4 regions of the Halomonas elongata DSM 2581 genome follow, and region 1 is predicted to be linked to each of the others. Evidence: predicted binding sites of a transcription regulator. Region 1 holds the regulator's gene; each other region holds the start of a gene.

What was found. Region 1 encodes PhoB, which activates phosphate uptake and scavenging genes when phosphate is short. Its sites were predicted from a motif close to TGTCATANNNNTGTCANA; they were not measured.
Region 2: the regulator PhoB is predicted to act here: its motif matches at 2,494-2,511, upstream of HELO_RS10495 (UTRA domain-containing protein).
Region 3: the regulator PhoB is predicted to act here: its motif matches at 1,888-1,905, upstream of HELO_RS17295 (esterase-like activity of phytase family protein).
Region 4: the regulator PhoB is predicted to act here: its motif matches at 2,469-2,486, upstream of HELO_RS06165 (PstS family phosphate ABC transporter substrate-binding protein).

The regions. Positions count from the first base shown of each region.
Region 1 is NC_014532.2:3,998,731-4,002,945, forward strand. Features, by position in the region: gene HELO_RS18765 (NAD(P)/FAD-dependent oxidoreductase) at 1-89, opposite strand, end outside; gene HELO_RS18770 (chorismate--pyruvate lyase family protein) at 234-731, shown strand; gene ubiA (4-hydroxybenzoate octaprenyltransferase) at 835-1,728, shown strand; gene phoB (phosphate regulon transcriptional regulator PhoB) at 1,899-2,588, shown strand; gene phoR (phosphate regulon sensor histidine kinase PhoR) at 2,590-3,912, shown strand; gene cysZ (sulfate transporter CysZ) at 3,930-4,215, opposite strand, start outside.
Region 2 is NC_014532.2:2,217,455-2,221,669, reverse strand. Features, by position in the region: gene HELO_RS10505 (SDR family oxidoreductase) at 1-603, opposite strand, end outside; gene HELO_RS10500 (LysR family transcriptional regulator) at 708-1,601, shown strand; gene HELO_RS10495 (UTRA domain-containing protein) at 1,643-2,329, opposite strand; gene HELO_RS10490 (ABC transporter substrate-binding protein) at 2,652-3,734, shown strand; gene HELO_RS10485 (alkaline phosphatase family protein) at 3,788-4,215, shown strand, end outside.
Region 3 is NC_014532.2:3,702,065-3,706,279, reverse strand. Features, by position in the region: gene HELO_RS17300 (DMT family transporter) at 1-878, shown strand, start outside; gene HELO_RS17295 (esterase-like activity of phytase family protein) at 855-1,838, opposite strand; gene dapB (4-hydroxy-tetrahydrodipicolinate reductase) at 1,985-2,791, shown strand; gene carA (glutamine-hydrolyzing carbamoyl-phosphate synthase small subunit) at 3,087-4,215, shown strand, end outside.
Region 4 is NC_014532.2:1,288,286-1,292,500, reverse strand. Features, by position in the region: gene pstA (phosphate ABC transporter permease PstA) at 1-4, opposite strand, end outside; gene pstC (phosphate ABC transporter permease subunit PstC) at 23-1,279, opposite strand; gene HELO_RS06165 (PstS family phosphate ABC transporter substrate-binding protein) at 1,380-2,405, opposite strand; gene HELO_RS06160 (multidrug effflux MFS transporter) at 2,524-3,729, opposite strand; gene tal (transaldolase) at 3,892-4,215, shown strand, end outside.

The sequences.
Region 1 (4,215 bases):
ATCGGCCGCTCCGGCTGCAGGGCACGCAGTTGGCGCACCAGGCCGAGACCGGCCATGCCGGAGCCGATAAGGGTCAGGGGAGCGGTCATGGAAATCCTCGTTGCACGGGCCGCCAGGGCCCACCACGGAGCGGAATCTCGGCCCGCCATGGTACACTAGCGGGCCCCAGGATTGGACGCGGAGAGCCTCAATTGCGCAACGGCCCATCACTCGAACCTCGATGGCGCCCCCTGATGGCGGCTCGTCCGGACATGAGCCCCAACTGGTGGGAGTGGCTGGCCTCCCGCGACTCGCTGACCGAACGATTGGTCGAGGCCGGCCGACCGCGCCATTTTCGGGTTCGATTGCTCGATCAGTGTCATGGATACCCGAGTCGCGATGAAGCCCTGGCACTGGGCCTGGCGAAGCACCGGCTCGCCTGGGTGCGCGAGGTGGCGTTGTGCCTCGACGACCGTCCCTGGGTCATGGCTCGTTCGGTGGCACCGCTGAGCCCTTCCCATGCTCAACACCGGCTTGAGCGACTCGGCGAGCGTTCCATGGGCAGCTGGCTGTTCCGCCAACCCGACCTCGAACGCGGGCCGATCGAGATCTGTGCGTCCCCGGGTCCCTTCCGCGAGGCCGAAGGCCCCTGGGGGCGCCGTTCGGTGCTGCGACACGCTCGTTTCACGGTACTCGTCCAGGAGTTCTTTCAGCAGGCGATGGTGGATGATCTTGGGCTGCCTTCACGTTAGGCTATGTCACTCGGAAAAGTGACTGCCAACCGTGTCCACGCCCGCCGCGCTCTCCACCCCGGATGAAGCCTCCGGCAGGGCCGCCTCCATGCGAGAGAACCTGATGGATTCATCCCTGATGCGCCCTTCCGGGCTGGCCCGACTCCCCGATTTCCTGCACCTCACCCGCCTCGACCGCCCGATCGGTACCTGGCTGCTGATGTGGCCGACACTCTGGGCGCTCTGGATGGCGGCTCAGGGGGTGCCCGAACGCAAGATCGTGCTGGTCTTCGTGGTCGGCGTCTATCTGATGCGCGCCGCGGGCTGCGTGGTCAACGATTACGCCGACCGCCATTTCGACGGTCACGTCAAGCGCACCCGCAACCGCCCCCTGGCCACGGGGCGGATCAGCGAGCGGGAGGCGAAAGGGCTGTTCGTCATCCTGGTATTGCTCGCCTTCGCCCTGGTGTGGCTCACCAATCCCTTCACGGTGATGCTGTCGTTCGGCGGTGTCTTTCTGGCCTTCATCTACCCCTTCATGAAGCGCTATACCCACCTGCCCCAGGTATTCTTGGGGGCGGCCTTTTCCTGGGGCATTCCCATGGCATTCGGCGCAGTGCTCGGCTACATTCCCGCCGAAGCCTGGCTGTTGCTGGCGGCCAATGTGGCCTGGACCGTGGCCTACGACACCGAATATGCCATGGTCGACCGGGACGATGACCTGAAGATCGGCATCAAGTCCACCGCCGTGCTGTTCGGCCGCGCCGACAAGCTGATGATCGGCCTGCTGCAGCTCGTCACCCTGGCGCTGCTGGCCTGGGTCGGCCGCTCCCTGGGCCTGGGCGGTTTTTTCTGGCTGGGGCTCGCCGCCATGGCAGCGACCTTCGTGCACCAGCAGCGCCTGATTCATGGCCGGGATCGCGACCGCTGCTTCCAGGCATTTCTCAACAATCACTGGTCGGGCCTGCTGGTGTTCGCGGGTATCGGACTGTCCTGGTGGCCCAACCTCGGCGGCTGAGATCATGACCAACGGCGGCGGAGCTATCGCCGTTGGCGATATCGCTCGTCAGCCTCGATGACGGTAGCCCACGGTACGAACGGGGAGGCGACAAGCCGTGCTTGTCACGTTATTGTCATAAAGAAGTGCTGTCATCGTCACCGACTTGTCATTGACCATGAGGCCCCGGGATGACCGCCAAGACCGTACTGATCGTCGATGATGAAGCGCCGATCCGCGAAATGATCGCCGTCGCGCTGGAAATGGCCGACTATCATGTCCTGGAAGCGGACAATGCCCAGGCCGCCCACGCCATGATCGTCGACCACCAGCCCGACCTGGTCCTGCTCGACTGGATGATGCCCGGTACCAGCGGCATCGAACTCGCGCGCCGTCTGAAGCGCGAGGAAACCACCGCTGAAATGCCGATCATCATGCTGACCGCCAAGAGCGAGGAAGACAACAAGATCCAGGGACTCGACGCTGGCGCCGACGACTATATCACCAAGCCCTTCTCGCCCCGGGAACTGGTGGCCCGCCTCAAGGCGGTGCTGCGCCGTTCGACACCTCATGGCGTCGAGGATCCGGTGGAAGTCGATGGCCTGCTGCTCGATCCGGTCAGCCACCGGGTCAGCGTCGATGGCAACTCCCTGGAAGTCGGCCCCACCGAATATCGGCTGTTGCAGTTCTTCATGACTCACCAGGAACGCGCCTACACCCGTGGGCAGTTGCTCGACCAGGTCTGGGGAGGCAATGTCTATGTCGAGGAGCGAACCGTGGACGTGCACATCCGCCGCCTGCGCAAGGCACTGGGCGACCCGTACCAACAGTTGATCCAGACCGTGCGTGGTACGGGCTACCGTTTCTCCACCAAGGGCTAACGTGCGGCACCTCTGGAAACGCGAACTGTGGCGCCTGGCGGGACTGACCGCCATCGGCGCATTGATCGGCTGGCCCTTCTCCGCCATCGGCACCGGCATCGCGGTCGCCCTGGCGCTCCAGCTGGCCTATCAGCTGCGTCAGTTGCACGCCCTGCACGAATGGCTGGCCCAGCATCCTCATGACGAGCCCCCCTCCGCCTCGGGTCTGTGGGGCGAGCTGTTCGATCGCCTGTATCGCTACCAGAAGGGCCAGCGCATCACTCAGCGGCGCCTGCGCGACACCCTGAGACGGATCCAGGAGTCCTCCGAGGCGATGCGCGACAGCGTGGTCATGCTCGACCGTCACGGCGACATGGAATGGTGGAACAGTGCCGCCGAGCGCATGCTGGGGCTCAAGCCCGCCCATGATCGAGGCCAGCACATCACCAACCTGCTGCGCGATCCACGCTTCATCGACTACTTCCAGGCTCGCGACTATCGCGAGCCTTTGACGCTGAGCTCCCCCATCGACGAGCAGATGATCCTGCAGTTCCAGATCACCCTCTACGGTGACGACGAACGCCTGGTGATGGCCCGCGACATCACCCGCCTGCATCGTCTCGAGCAGATGCGCCGCGACTTCGTGGCCAACGTCTCCCACGAGCTGCGAACGCCGCTGACGGTACTGAGCGGCTATCTGGAAACCTATGGCGACATGGCTGACCAGTTGCCCGGCCGGATGGGACGTGGTTTCGAGCAGATGAGAAGCCAGACGACACGCATGCAGAACCTGGTCAACGACCTGCTGTTGCTGTCACGTCTCGAGATCGACCAGGGCGGCCAGGACGATACCCCCATCGAGCTGAGCGGCCTGCTGGACAATGTCCGCCGCGATGCCGAGGCGCTTTCCAGCGGCCAGCACCAGATCGACGTGGAGATCGATGAGCCCCGCCGCCTGGTCGGCAGCGAGAAGGAAATCCACAGCGCGCTCTCCAATCTCGCCTTCAACGCCGTGCGCTACGCCGGCGAACAGAGCCATATCGTGCTGCGCTGGACGCGCCACGCGGACGGTGCCTGCCTGGAAGTGGAAGACGACGGCGAGGGCATCGACCCGCACCACATTCCGCGTCTCACCGAGCGCTTCTACCGGGTCGACAAGGGCCGCAGCACCGCCACCGGCGGCACCGGCCTGGGCCTGGCCATCGTCAAGCACGTACTGCTGCGCCATGACGCGCGACTCGAGATCGACTCCCATCCCGGCGAAGGCGCTGTCTTTCGCTGCGTATTCCCCGCTACACGGCTCGCCGACGCCGAACACGACAGCGGGCGCCAGCGGCAGGCCTGAAGCGGGGACACAGCGGCTCAGCGTGGCCGAGGCGGCGCGGCGCCATTGCCGAGCGGGCCGAGCTCCCGATAATGGCGATCCCACATCAGCACCGCGGCGGCCACGGCACCGGGCAGCAGGAAGAGATTGGCCAGCGGTACCCAGGTGATCAGCGTCACCCAGCCGCCATAGGTGAGGGTCGGCCAGCGACGCGCCGCCAGCCGTCGACGCATGTCGGCGAAGCTCACCTTGTTGTTGTCCATGGGATAGTCGAGATAGGTGATCGCCATGGTCCAGGCCGTGAAGGCGGCCCACAGCAGCGGC
Region 2 (4,215 bases), 1.8 Mb from region 1:
GACCTGCTCGTCGCTCTTGCCTTCGAAGAACAGCTCGGTGGCCACGGGGCCGGGTGCCACGCCGTTGACGGTGATGTTGCGCCCGCGCAGTTCATTGGCCAGCACCTTGATCAGCCCCTCGACACCGGCTTTGCTGGCAATGTAGGCACCGTAGGCGGGGAAGGATTTCGCCAGCACGCTCGATGACAGGGCGATGATGCGCCCACCCTCGCGCAATGTTTCGGCGGCCTTGGCCATCACCAGCCAACTGCCGCGGAGGTTGGTGGCGAGCGTACGGTCGAGGACCTCGACATTGTCGGTGGTGATGTTCGCCATCTGCAGGGTGCCGGCATTGTTGACCACGACGTCGAGGCGTCCGAACGCTTCCAGTGCTTGGTCGAAAAGCCGAATGACGGACGCCGAATCGCCGATATCGGCCTGTAGTGCCACTCCGCGGCCACCGTTCGCTTCGATCTCGGTCACGGTCTGGTTTGCCAGTTCGGCATTGCCGGCATAGTTCACCACGACGGCGAAACCATCCTCGGCGAGCTTGAGGGCGATGGCACGGCCGATGCCACGGGAAGCTCCGGTCACCAGTGCGACTTGCTGCGTTGTGTCGGTCATTGATCCGTTCCTCGTTGGGTTGACGCTGCCCAGTATTGGCATTCCATTCACGCGAATAAATCAGCTAATCTGCAAAGACTATTCAGCCAGGAAAAACAATTCGTATGGATCGGTTCGAGGCGATGACCCTTTTCGTGCGCATCGTGGAGAGCGGTAGCTTCACCAAGGCAGCCAACGGGCTCGATATTCCCCGAGCGACCGCCACCCTGGCCATTCAGCGGATGGAAAGCCGGTTGGGTGTACGCCTGCTGGAACGCACGACGCGGCAGGTACGTCCCACCCCCGAGGGCAAGGCATTCCATGAGCGTTGCGTGCGTCTCCTGGCGGAGCTGGAGGATGCCGAGGCGGCCCTGAAGCCGGTCGCCGATAATCCCGACGGTGTCTTGCGTGTCGAGATGCATGGCGCCCAGGCCCGGCTGATCGTGTTGCCGCGCATTCAGGAGTTCCATCGCCGCTATCCGCGCTTGGAGCTGATTCTGACCAGCGGGGACCGGTTCGTGGATCTGGTGGGAGAGGGAGTGGATTGTGCGCTGCGCTCCGGAGCCCCGGCGGATTCCAGCCTGGTCGCCCGCAAGCTTGCCGAAATGCCCCAGACGATCTGTGCCAGCCCGGCATACCTGGAGAGCGCCGGGTATCCGCGTCATCCCGACGAGCTTCACAAGCACCAGGTGGTTAATTTCTTCTCTGGCAACAATGCGGTGGACAGCACTCTGGATGTGATCGTGGATGGCCGTTCCCGGGCTTTCGAGGTCGGTGGCTGGATCACGGTCAACGATGCCTCGACCTATGTGGAGAGTGCTCGCCAGGGATGCGGCATGATTCAACTGCCACGCTTTCATGTCGCGCCCCTGATCGAGCGGGGAGAGCTCGTGGAGGTCCTTCCTGAGTGGCCCAAACCGACGCTGCCGCTGCACGCGGTCTATCCTCAGCGACGTCAGCTATCGCCCCGCGTGCGGGTCTTCCTGGACTGGATCACCTCGGTCTACGCAGCATGGTAGCTAGGGTGCAGGGGAGCAACGCGCCTGCCTGATGTTATCGCTCAGGATTGCGGCGCGGCGCTCAGGGTGAGTTCGATGGCGTCGTGTCGCCAGTATTCGTCGTCGCAATCCACCATACGGCCGTTCTGGTCATGGTTGATGCGGGTGATGCGTTGCACCGGGCTGCCCGGCGCGGCGTACAGGGCGGCGGCGGCTTGATTGCCCAGCACCGTGGATCCCAGTTCGAAGCTGACGCGGCTGACCCGGATGGCGTATTCCCGCCGATAGAGTTCGGTCAGCGAGCAGGCGGCAAGGTCGAACGCGAGGATGCCGGGAAAGCAGTCGACCCTGAGGTGATGTTCGACATAGAGCACTCGACGACCGTCGATGCTTCTGGCTCTGACGATGCGGTAGACCGGCGTTCCTTCCGCCATGCCCAAGCGCCTGGCGACCGTCGTCGAGGCGGCCGTTTCACTGGCTTCCAGCAGCTCGGTGGCGGCGCGGCGCCGTTGCGATTCGACCATCTCGTGGAAGGGCAGACCGGCGAGCAGGTCGTAGCGCAGGCGTGGGGGAGAGAGGAACCAGCCGCGGCGGCTTTCCCGGTAGATGCGTCCCTCGGCTTCCAGTTGTGAAAGCGCCTCGCGCAGGGTGATTCGCGTCGTGTTCAGGTACTCCAGCAGTTGCCGCTCGGAGGGCAAGCGGTCACCGGGGCGCAGGGTGTGCTGGGTCAGCAGTTCCCACAATGTCATCCGCAGGTCATGGGCTTGCTGACTGGCGGGCATGTCTGATGAGCGAAGCGGGTTTGCGGAAGCTGCTGGCATTGAAGGCATGAGATCTCGAGATGGTTTCTTGGTCTAGTTCAGCTTGCGTGGTTCATGACGTGAATCTTTCCATCTCAGTCTAGCGGCCTTTCTGTTTCAGCAGGATGAAATGCCCTGTTGTCATGCGCAACGTGGCTGCCACGTATCTGACACCGTGGCGTCATAAAGCGTCTCTAGAGTCCTCCTTGCCACTGCCTGAACTAGACCAGGCGAAGATTTGCCTCTCACGATTCTTGCAAGGAGCCACACCATGCTGCCGCGTCGCTTGCCCCTTCCTCGTCTGGCTCTGGGCTGTGCCCTGGGTGCCACTCTCATGGCCGGTAGTGTCCAGGCCGATCCGTCGGATCTGACGGCCCTCATCGAGGCCGCCCAGCAGGAAGGGCGTGTCGACAGTGTCGGGATGCCGGACTCCTGGGCCAACTGGAAGGATACCTGGCACGACCTGAAGACCGAGTATGGCCTGGAGCACATGGATACCGACATGAGCTCGGCCGAGGAGGTGGCCAAGTTCAAGGCCGAGGGCGAGAATGCCACGGCCGATATCGGGGATGTGGGATTCGCGTTCGGTCCCATCGCGGTGGAGCAGGGTGTCACTCAGCCATACAAGCCGAGCACCTGGGAAGAGATTCCCGACTGGGCCAAGGATGAGGACGGGCACTGGATGCTCGGTTATACCGGTACCATCGCTTTCATGATCAACAAGGAACTGGTGCCGGAAGACCAGCGTCCCGGCTCGTTCGCCGATCTCGGCGAAGGTGACTATATGGTTGCGGTTGGTGCTGTGGGGCAGGCATCTCAGGCCAATAACGCCTTGCTGGCCGCTGCCTATGCCAACGATGGCAGCGAGGCAGACCTGGCACCCGGCCTCGAGGTTTTCGCCGAACTGGCCCGCCAGGGGCGCCTGTCGCTGGCCGATCCCAGCATTGCCAATCTCGAGAAGGGCGAGATCGAGGTCGCGTTGATGTGGGACTTCAATGCCCTGAACTACCGTGACCAGATCAACCCGGATGCCTTCGAGGTGGTGATTCCCTCCGATGCGTCGGTGACTTCGGGCTACGCCACCATCATCAACCGGCATGCGGCGCATCCCAATGCGGCCAAGCTGGCCCGTGAATTCATCCTCTCCGACCAGGGGCAGCTCAACCTGGCAGAGGGCTATGCACGCCCGATCCGGGTCGAGCACCTGGAGATGCCCGGCGAGATCGCCGACAAGTTGCTGCCCAACGAGCAGTACGCCAACGCTCGGCCGATCCAGGACTTTGCGGCCTGGGAGCAGAGTGCCCGCGAGCTGCCTCGTCAGTGGCAGTCCCAGGTGCTGATCCATCAGCAGTAACCCGTCATGTCACCGTTGCCGCTATCCGTGCCGGGTAGCGGCCTGGAGTTACCATGTCACACCGCGTGATACTCATTGTGCTCGACGGGCTCAACCACCTCGTCGGTCACCATGCCATGGGCTATCTCAATGCGCTCTGCGAGGCGGGCCGGGGGCGTTACTACACGCTGGACTGCGAATTGCCGGCCATGTCGCGGCCGCTTTACGAGTGCCTGTTGACCGGAGATCGTCCCGTCGATTCCGGAGTGGTCAACAACGATGTGGTGCGCCGTTCCCATGGCACCAGCCTGTTTGACCTGGCTACCCGGCAAGGCAAGCGCACGGCGGCCGCGGCCTATCATTGGGTGAGCGAGCTTTACCTCGAGGCTCCCTTCGATCGCACGCGGCACCGGTTTCGGCAAGCGCCGGATGCCGCCATCCAGGCCGGGCTCTTCTATTGGCAGGATCACTATCCGGACGACCATCTGTTCAGCGATGCCGA
Region 3 (4,215 bases), 300 kb from region 1:
GCCTGTCGTTTCCTGCCGTAGGGCTGATGGGTGAGTTGCCGCCGATGCTGCTCACCGCCCTGCGTTTTGCCATTGCCTGCCTGGGCCTGTGGCCGCTGGCGCACCGGGCCGAGGGTTTTGCCCTGGCGCGCCGTGCCGTGCCGGTGTATGCCCTGATGGGCCTTTGCCTGGCGGGCTTTTTCGGCGCCATGTTCTGGGCTGCCCACCACGCCACGGCACTCTCCATGGCGACGCTTTATGTCACCGTCCCGTTGCTCGCCTATGGGCTGGGGCTTGGGTTGCGCGTGGAGCGGTTGGCCTGGCGGTTGCCGGCGATTCTCGCCTTGGGCGCTGTCGGTGCCCTGGCGCTGGCCTATGCCGAGGCGCTGGTACGTGGCGGCCAGATGCGGTTCGGTATAGGCGAGGCGGTGTTCTTCGTCGGCTGCGTCTGCTCGGCACTCTATCCGGTGCTCTCCAAGTGGGGATTGAATGCCGGGCGCTTGCCGGCCTCGGCTGCCGTGCGCACCTTCTGGAGCCTGGGGCTGGGCGGCGTGCTGATCGGCGTTCTGGGCGTGCTGGTGGAGCCGGTGTCGCGGTTCGCGGCGATGAGCTGGTCCGATGCCTTGCTGCTCGTCTACCTGGGGCTGTTCTCCAGTGCCCTGACCTTCTGGTTGATGCAGCGCGCGACCCTGGTGCTGACGCCTGGGGCGATCACCGCCTACGGTTATCTGGTGCCTTTCGTCTCCATGCTCGTGCTCTTCCTGCGGGCACCGCAGAGTCTCGACTGGGTCTGGTTGCCCGGCAGTCTCATGGTGTTGGCCGCCATTGCGCTGTTGTTGCGCCATGACGCCGATACGGAGCGAAAGACCGGTGACTCAGCGCGGACGCAGGCAGACTAGCAGGCTGCGCTGCAACGGGCTGGCATTGTCATCGCTGAGCAGCAGCAGGCGGCCATCGTCGAGTCGCGTGAGGCCTTCCATGTTGTCCAGCCACCAGCCATCGGCGCTGGAGAAGCTGGCCAGGGTCTCGACATCGAGCTCGGGCGGCTCGCCGAGGCGCACGCGGCGCAGGCTGATCACCAGCGGTGCCGGTGGGGCGAAGGCGCGTTCGAGGGCCAGCAGGTCGTCGCCGTCGGCGGTGAGCTCTGTCAGGGCGCTGCCGGTCGGGGCGGCCAGGGGATAGCGCCACTGCTTGCCATCGAGGGTGAAGAGGCGCGTTTCGCCCGGGGCGGCGCCGGGCGGGGGCGACTCCAGGCCGAGAATGAGGCCGTGTTTCGGGAGTTCGGTCATGGCCTCCATGCCCTTGTTGGGTGCCGCGTCGGCCGCTTGGGCGGGGCGAATGGGCGCCGCCAGGGGCCCGCCGTCACGGTCGAAGCGCTGCAGGCGATGGTCGCGCTCGAAGCTGACCCAGAACTCGCTGTCGCCGAGCTTGCCATTGGTGCCGTGCAGCAGCGAGAGAGACTCGGCATCGGCCGCCGAGCCCTCAAGCGGGAGGCCATCGCCATCACGCAGTCGATGACTGTCGATGGGCGAGAGGCCGACCAGTTGCCCGTCCTCGAAGCGTGGACGAGCCCGGTGCAGCCAGCCTCGGTCCGAGACCATGTGCAGCAGGCCCGCGTCGCGCTCCCAGACCAGATCGGAGAGGCCGTTGACCGGCGTGCCGTCCGGCCAGTGGCTGGGCAGGGAGAGCGTGCCGCAGAGCTCGACCCGCGGCGGTGGCGTGATATCGGCACCGACACCGGCCAGGGAAACGACTCGGGCGTGATTGGCGCAGCCCGGCAGGGGTACGAGCAGCGTCATGAAGAGGATGGCGAGCGGCAGGGCGCCGAGGGCGCGGCCTGATGTCGGCATTCGGGGCATGGCAGTCTCGGCGGTGATGGTGTGGCGAGGGATCAGTCTGCCACAGGCCTGTGCCGGCCGTGTGACAGGCGCGTGTCGCAGACGCCCCGGCACGGCATTGTTATACTGCGGCCATTCCATTGAATCGAGCCTCGCGAGGAGTTCGCATGACCCGTATTGCCATCGCCGGAGTCGCCGGCCGCATGGGCCGCACCCTGGTCAACGCCGTGCAGCAGGACGCCGAGGCCACGCTCGCCGGTGGCACCGTCTCGCCGGGCAGCTCGCTGGTCGGCGCCGATATCGGTGAGCTGGCCGGCAGCGGCAAGCTGGGCGTGATGGCCACCGATTCCCTGGCGGCGATCGCCGCTGACTTCGATGTGCTGATCGATTTCACCGCGCCCCGGGTGACGCTGGACAACCTGGCGGTCTGTGCCGAGCACGGCAAGCGCATGGTGATCGGCACCACCGGGCTCTCCGACGAGGAGCTGGCAGAGCTGGACGCTTATCGCGACCGGTTGCCGATGGTCTTCGCACCCAACATGAGCGTGGGCGTCAATCTGACGTTCAAGCTGCTCGAGACCGCCGCCCGGGCGCTGGGCGACGAGGGCTACGATATCGAGGTCATCGAGTCCCACCATCGCCACAAGGTGGATGCGCCCTCCGGCACCGCCCTGAAGCTGGGCGAAGTGGTGGCCGATGCCCTGGGGCGCGACCTGAAAACCGATGGCGTCTTCGAGCGCGTCGGGCAGTGTGGCCCGCGCAGTGACAAGGAAATCGGTTTCGCCACGGTGCGGGCCGGCGACATCGTCGGCGAACATACCGTGATGTTCGCTACCGAGGGCGAGCGCATCGAGATCACCCACAAGGCCTCCAGTCGCATGACCTTTGCCAAGGGCGCCGTGAGGGCGGCTCGCTGGGTGGCCGGCCAGCCGGTGGGGCGTTACGACATGCAGGACGTCATCGGGCTGGATTGAGGGGTGGTCGAACGGCCTCGGATGCTTTAGAATCCCACAAATTTTGGCCGGGCGCCGGCTATCCGCCGCGCAAACGCTTGTTGCGTCGGCCCAGCATTCCGAGCGAATGACAACAAGCGGGATGAAACCGGTCTTTATCGTCGGGTTTCGTCCCGCTTTTTTGCGGGCAACAGGCGGGCGGAGTCGGGCCTGCGGGTCGTGCAGGGCTCGCCCGAACCGTCGAGCGCCATTCGTGAAGCATTCCTTGACGAGCTGTCTCTTATAGCTGTCTGTAAAAATATGGGAGGACGTTGCATTGAGCAAACCCGCGATACTGGCCCTGGAAGATGGCAGTGTGTTTCATGGCACCGCCATTGGCGCCGACGGGCAAACTAGCGGTGAGGTGGTGTTCAATACGGCCATGACTGGCTATCAGGAGATCCTCACCGATCCCTCCTACAGCCGTCAGATCGTCACCCTGACCTATCCGCACATCGGCAACACCGGCGTCAACAGCGAGGATGTGGAGTCCTCGAGCATCGCTGCCGCCGGGCTGGTGATTCGCGACCTGCCGCTGTTGGCCAGTAACTTTCGTTGCGAGCAGACGCTCTCCGACTATCTGGCGCAGCAGAACGTGCTGGGCATCGCCGACATCGACACCCGTCGGCTGACTCGCCTGCTGCGTGACAAGGGCTCCCAGAACGGTGCCATCCTGGCCGGCCCCGACGCCGAGGGCGAGGGTGCCGAGGCGCGGGCGCTGGAAGCGGCCGGGGCCTTTCCCGGCCTGAAGGGCATGGACCTGGCCAAGGTCGTCTCCTGCACCGAGCCCTATGAGTGGAGCGAGGGTGAGTGGACGCTGGGCAGCGGGTACGCCGACGCGTCCGAGGGCGAGCGGCCCTATCATGTCGTCGCATATGATTACGGGATGAAGCGCAACATTCTGCGCATGCTGGCCTCACGGGGCTGCCGGCTGACCGTGGTGCCGGCCCAGACCCCGGCCGAGGAAGTGCTGGCGATGAATCCGGATGGCATCTTCCTTTCCAACGGTCCGGGCGACCCCGAGCCCTGCGACTATGCCATCAGTGCCATCCAGGCGTTTCTGGAGACCGAGATTCCGGTCTTCGGCATTTGTCTCGGCCACCAGTTGCTGGCGCTGGCCAGTGGCGCGCGCACGGTGAAGATGAATCATGGCCACCATGGTGCCAACCACCCGGTGCAGGATCTCGACAGCGGCCGGGTGATGATCACCAGCCAGAACCATGGTTTCGCCGTCGAGGAAGCCTCTTTGCCCGATAACCTGCGCGCCATTCATCGTTCCCTGTTCGATGGCACCCTGCAGGGCATCGAGCGTACCGACCGCCCGGCGTTCAGCTTCCAGGGACACCCCGAGGCGAGCCCCGGCCCCAGGGACGTGGCGCCGCTGTTCGACCGTTTCGTCGAGATGA
Region 4 (4,215 bases), 1.4 Mb from region 1:
TCATCGGGTAAGGCTCCCAGCGTTAAAGGTTGTTGATCCGGTACTTCTCGCGGAATCGGCGAATCATGATCACCGACACCAGGTTCAGCGTCAGCGTCACCACGAACAGCACCAAGCCCAAGGCGAAGGCGGACAACGTCTCGGCACTCGCGAACTCCTGGTCACCGGTCAAGGCAGCGACGATGCGCACCGTCACCGTGGTCATGTCCTCCAGCGGATTGGCGGTCAGGTTGGGACGCATGCCCGCCGCCATCACCACGATCATGGTCTCGCCCAGCGCCCGGGACATCGCCAGCAAGGAAGCGGAGATGATGCCCGGCAAGGCCGCCGGCACCACCACATCGCGAATCGTCTCGCTCTTGGTCATGCCCAGTGCCAGCGAGCCCTGGCGCATGCTGTCGGGCACCGAGTTGATCACATCGTCGGACAGCGAGGAAATGAAGGGGATGATCATGATGCCCATGACGATGCCCGGCGCCAGGGCATTGTTGAAGGAAGCATTGAGACCGAAGAAGCCCGCCACGCTGACGATGATCGGCGCTACCGTGATGGCAGCGAAGAAGCCGTAGACCACGGTGGGAATGCCGGCCAGTACCTCGAGCACGGGCTTGGCTAACGTTCGCACCTTCTGGGGGGCGAACTCAGCCATGTAGATGGCCGCCAGCAGCCCGACGGGAATCGCCACCAGCATCGCCACCAGGGTGATCATGAAGGTACCGGCAAACAGCGGCACCGAACCAAACTGGGCAGCGCTGGCGCCCTCCTCGGAACGTCCCGCCGCTTCCAGGAAGCTGGCACCGGGGTTCCAGGTGGTCCCCGTGATGAAATCCCAGAAGCTTTGCATCTGGAAGAAACGGATCGCCTCACCGACGATCGAGATCAGGATCCCGAAGGTGGTGAAGATGGAAATCAGGGCCGCGCCGGCCAGGAAGAAGCGGATGACCCGCTCGATGGCCTGGCGGGCATGAAAATCGGGGCGCACCAGACTGATGCCGGCCAGCAGGCCGAGGCAGGCCACGACCAGGCAGCCTGCCAGCAGGTACAGGGTGGGAATCTCGGCGCCCAGCAGCAACATCACGAAGGCCCCTACCGCCCCCACCGTGATCGCCGGCCCCGCCGTGGAAAGCACGGTGAACCAGGCATATTGATCGGGCTGGGCATGCATGGACGTACCGCCAGCACGTACCCTGGCCGCCTTGGCACGCCCCAGGAAGAAGGCTATCAGACCCAGCACCAGCAAGGTGCCGCAGAAAGTGGCGAGGATTTGGTTGGTCTGCATAGGATTCTCTCGAAGGAATTCATCGGCGGCGCATCCCGCCGTAACGTGAGCCGGCCGACAGCCCTGGCTGCCGGCCGGTTCAGGGCTGGACCCTATCCACTTACTTCAGGTCAGCCAGTTCGAGCTGTTCCTTGCTCTCGACGGCGTTGCGCGCTTCCTCGCGCATATCCTGCGGGGCCGGGATCAGGCCGATGCCTTTCAGGTACCCCATGTCACCGATCATCTGCTCGCTCATGAACATGTTGGCGTATTCATACATGGGCGGAACGTTCTCGGCATGCTGGTTCTTGACGTAGAAGAACAGCGAGCGAGAAACCGGGTATTCACCGCTACCGATCGCTTCCGGAGTGGGCTTGACGCCATCGATACTGGAGCCGATCAGGGAGTCGGAGTTTTCCTCGAGGAAGGAGTAACCGAAGATACCAAAGGCATCCTTGTTCTCGGCCAGACGCTGAACGATCAGATTGTCGTTTTCGCCGGCATCGATATAGGCGCCGTCGGAGCGGATGTCGGTATAGGCCTCACCATAGGCCTCCATGTCCTCGGAAGCGGCTTCCATGACCAGCTCCTCGAAGGCATCGCGGGTACCGGAGGTGGTGGGCGGCCCATAGACGGCGATCTTGCGATCCGGCAGAGACTCGTCGATGTCGCTCCACTGGGTATAGGGATTGTCGACCAGCTCGCCATCGACCGGCACCTGGGCGGCCAGAGCCAGGAAGATCTGCTCGCGGGTCACCGGCATGGCGTCGTTTTCGCCGGACTGGGCGAAGGCGATGCCGTCGTAGCCGATGAAGGCCTCGGTGATATCGGTCACGCCGTTCTCTTCACAGCGCTCGAACTCGGAGGGTTTCATGCGACGCGAGGCGTTGGTGATGTCCGGGGTGTCATCGCCCACGCCGTTGCAGAACAGGCGCAGACCACCACCGGAACCGGTGGACTCGATGACCGGCGTCGGATACTCGGTGGTAGCACCGAACTCTTCGGCCACATAGCTCGCGAACGGATAGACGGTGCTGGAACCCACGATGCGAACTTGGTCACGGGCCTGGGCAACACCGACCACGCCCACCGCGGCGGCGGCGATGACCGTGGTCTTGAAAGTGCGGCTCTTGAGGATGCGGTTCATGGAGTAGCGCTCCTGTTCTCATGGAAGTGTTCATCCTGCGCGAGACACAAGATGCCCCACTAAAATGACAACTTCATGACAGTCGCTCGTCCGATGCAAAAACCTCGGGATTCTCCTCTCAGCCCTCCTGACGCGCAGGCGTCGATCGACCGGCATGACCGGCCAGCACCCGCAGCGCAAGATTGCCTCCCAGCGAGACACACAGCATGGTCAGCACCATTGGCCAGGCACTGTCGATCTCGAAGGCACTCACGATCACTCCGGCCAGGGCCCCGCAGGTGAACTGGATGCTCCCCAGCAGTGCCGTGGCTGTGGCACTCATGTGACTGAAGTGCTCGAGCATCGAGGAAATGGCATTGGGCGTGATCAAGCCCACCATGCCCATGAACACCATGATCAGGGGCACCACGTTGAAGAGCGAATCGAGCCCGGTGGCCACCAGCAGGATCAGGCTCAGCGCCACGACCAGTTGCACACCCATGCCCAGCCGCATGTTCTGTTGTGGCGTGCGTCGGCGCAGCAAGCGGATATTGAGGCGATTGGAGCCCGCCATGACCACCACATTGGCGCCGAAGACCACCGGATAGATCGCCGGCGAAAGACCATAGTGCGTCATGTAGAGAAACGGCGAGGCGGTGATGAAGGCGAACATGCCCGCGAAGGTCGCAGCCACCGACAGCACGTAGCCCATGGCCTCACGATGGCGCAGCACACTGGCATAGTTGCGCAGCACCTGGCGCGGCGAGGCGCTGGGGGCATCAGGCGAGCGGGTCTCCGGCAGGCGGGTGCCCATCAACCACAGCAGAAAGGCGGCATAGGCGGCCAGGAAGACGAAGATCAGCCACCAGTCGGCCAGATAAAGCAAGCCGCTGCCCACCGCTGGTGCCGCCAGGGGGGCCAGCATCATGATCATCGCCATGGTCGACATGACCTTGGCGGCTTCGCGACCGCTGAAGCAATCACGCACGATGGCCGCCGAATTGACCACGCAGGCTCCGCCACCCAACGCCTGCACGAAACGCAGGGCGAGCAGTTCGATGAGCGAATCGACCTGGGTGATCATCAGGCTGGCCAGCAGGAACACCACCAGCCCCGTCAGCAGCACCGGCCGTCGCCCGAAGCGATCGGACGTGGGCCCGCCGGTCAGTTGCCCGAGGGCAAACCCCAGCAGGAAGAGGCTGATCGACAGCTCGGTATGATGGATGCTCTCTCCCACCGCCTCGGCCAGCGCCGGCATTGCCGGCAGGTAGGCATCGATGGCGAAGGGAGCCAGAGCGGTATTGGCCGCGACCAGCAGGGCGGCACGTCTCGCATCGAGGATCAAGAAGCCTCCGTCAATCGTCCGTGACAAACCATCAATGATAACGCCAATTCAGCTTTCTTGCCGGTCACCACATCTTGCCCCGCGACCTCGGCCTGTATATTCGTTCATTCGGCCTTGTTAGAGTGAAGGATCGGTTCGAACGATCCACACAAGGGATGCCCCATGGCAGATGACCTGCTTTCACAACTCAAGACCATGACCACCGTGGTGGCCGACACCGGCGATCTCGAGGCGATTCGCCGCTTTCAGCCCACCGACGCCACCACCAACCCTTCGCTGATCCTGCAGGCCGCCCAGCAACCGGATCGCCGCGCCCGGCTGGCGGAAATCGCCCGTGGCGCCACCGACATCAACGACGCCCTGGATGCCGTGGCCGTCGAGATCGGTAGCGAAATCAGCGAACTGGTACCCGGCTACGTGTCCACCGAGGTCAGCGCCCGCCTGTCCTTCGACACCGACGCCACCCTGGCACGGGCCCGCTCGCTG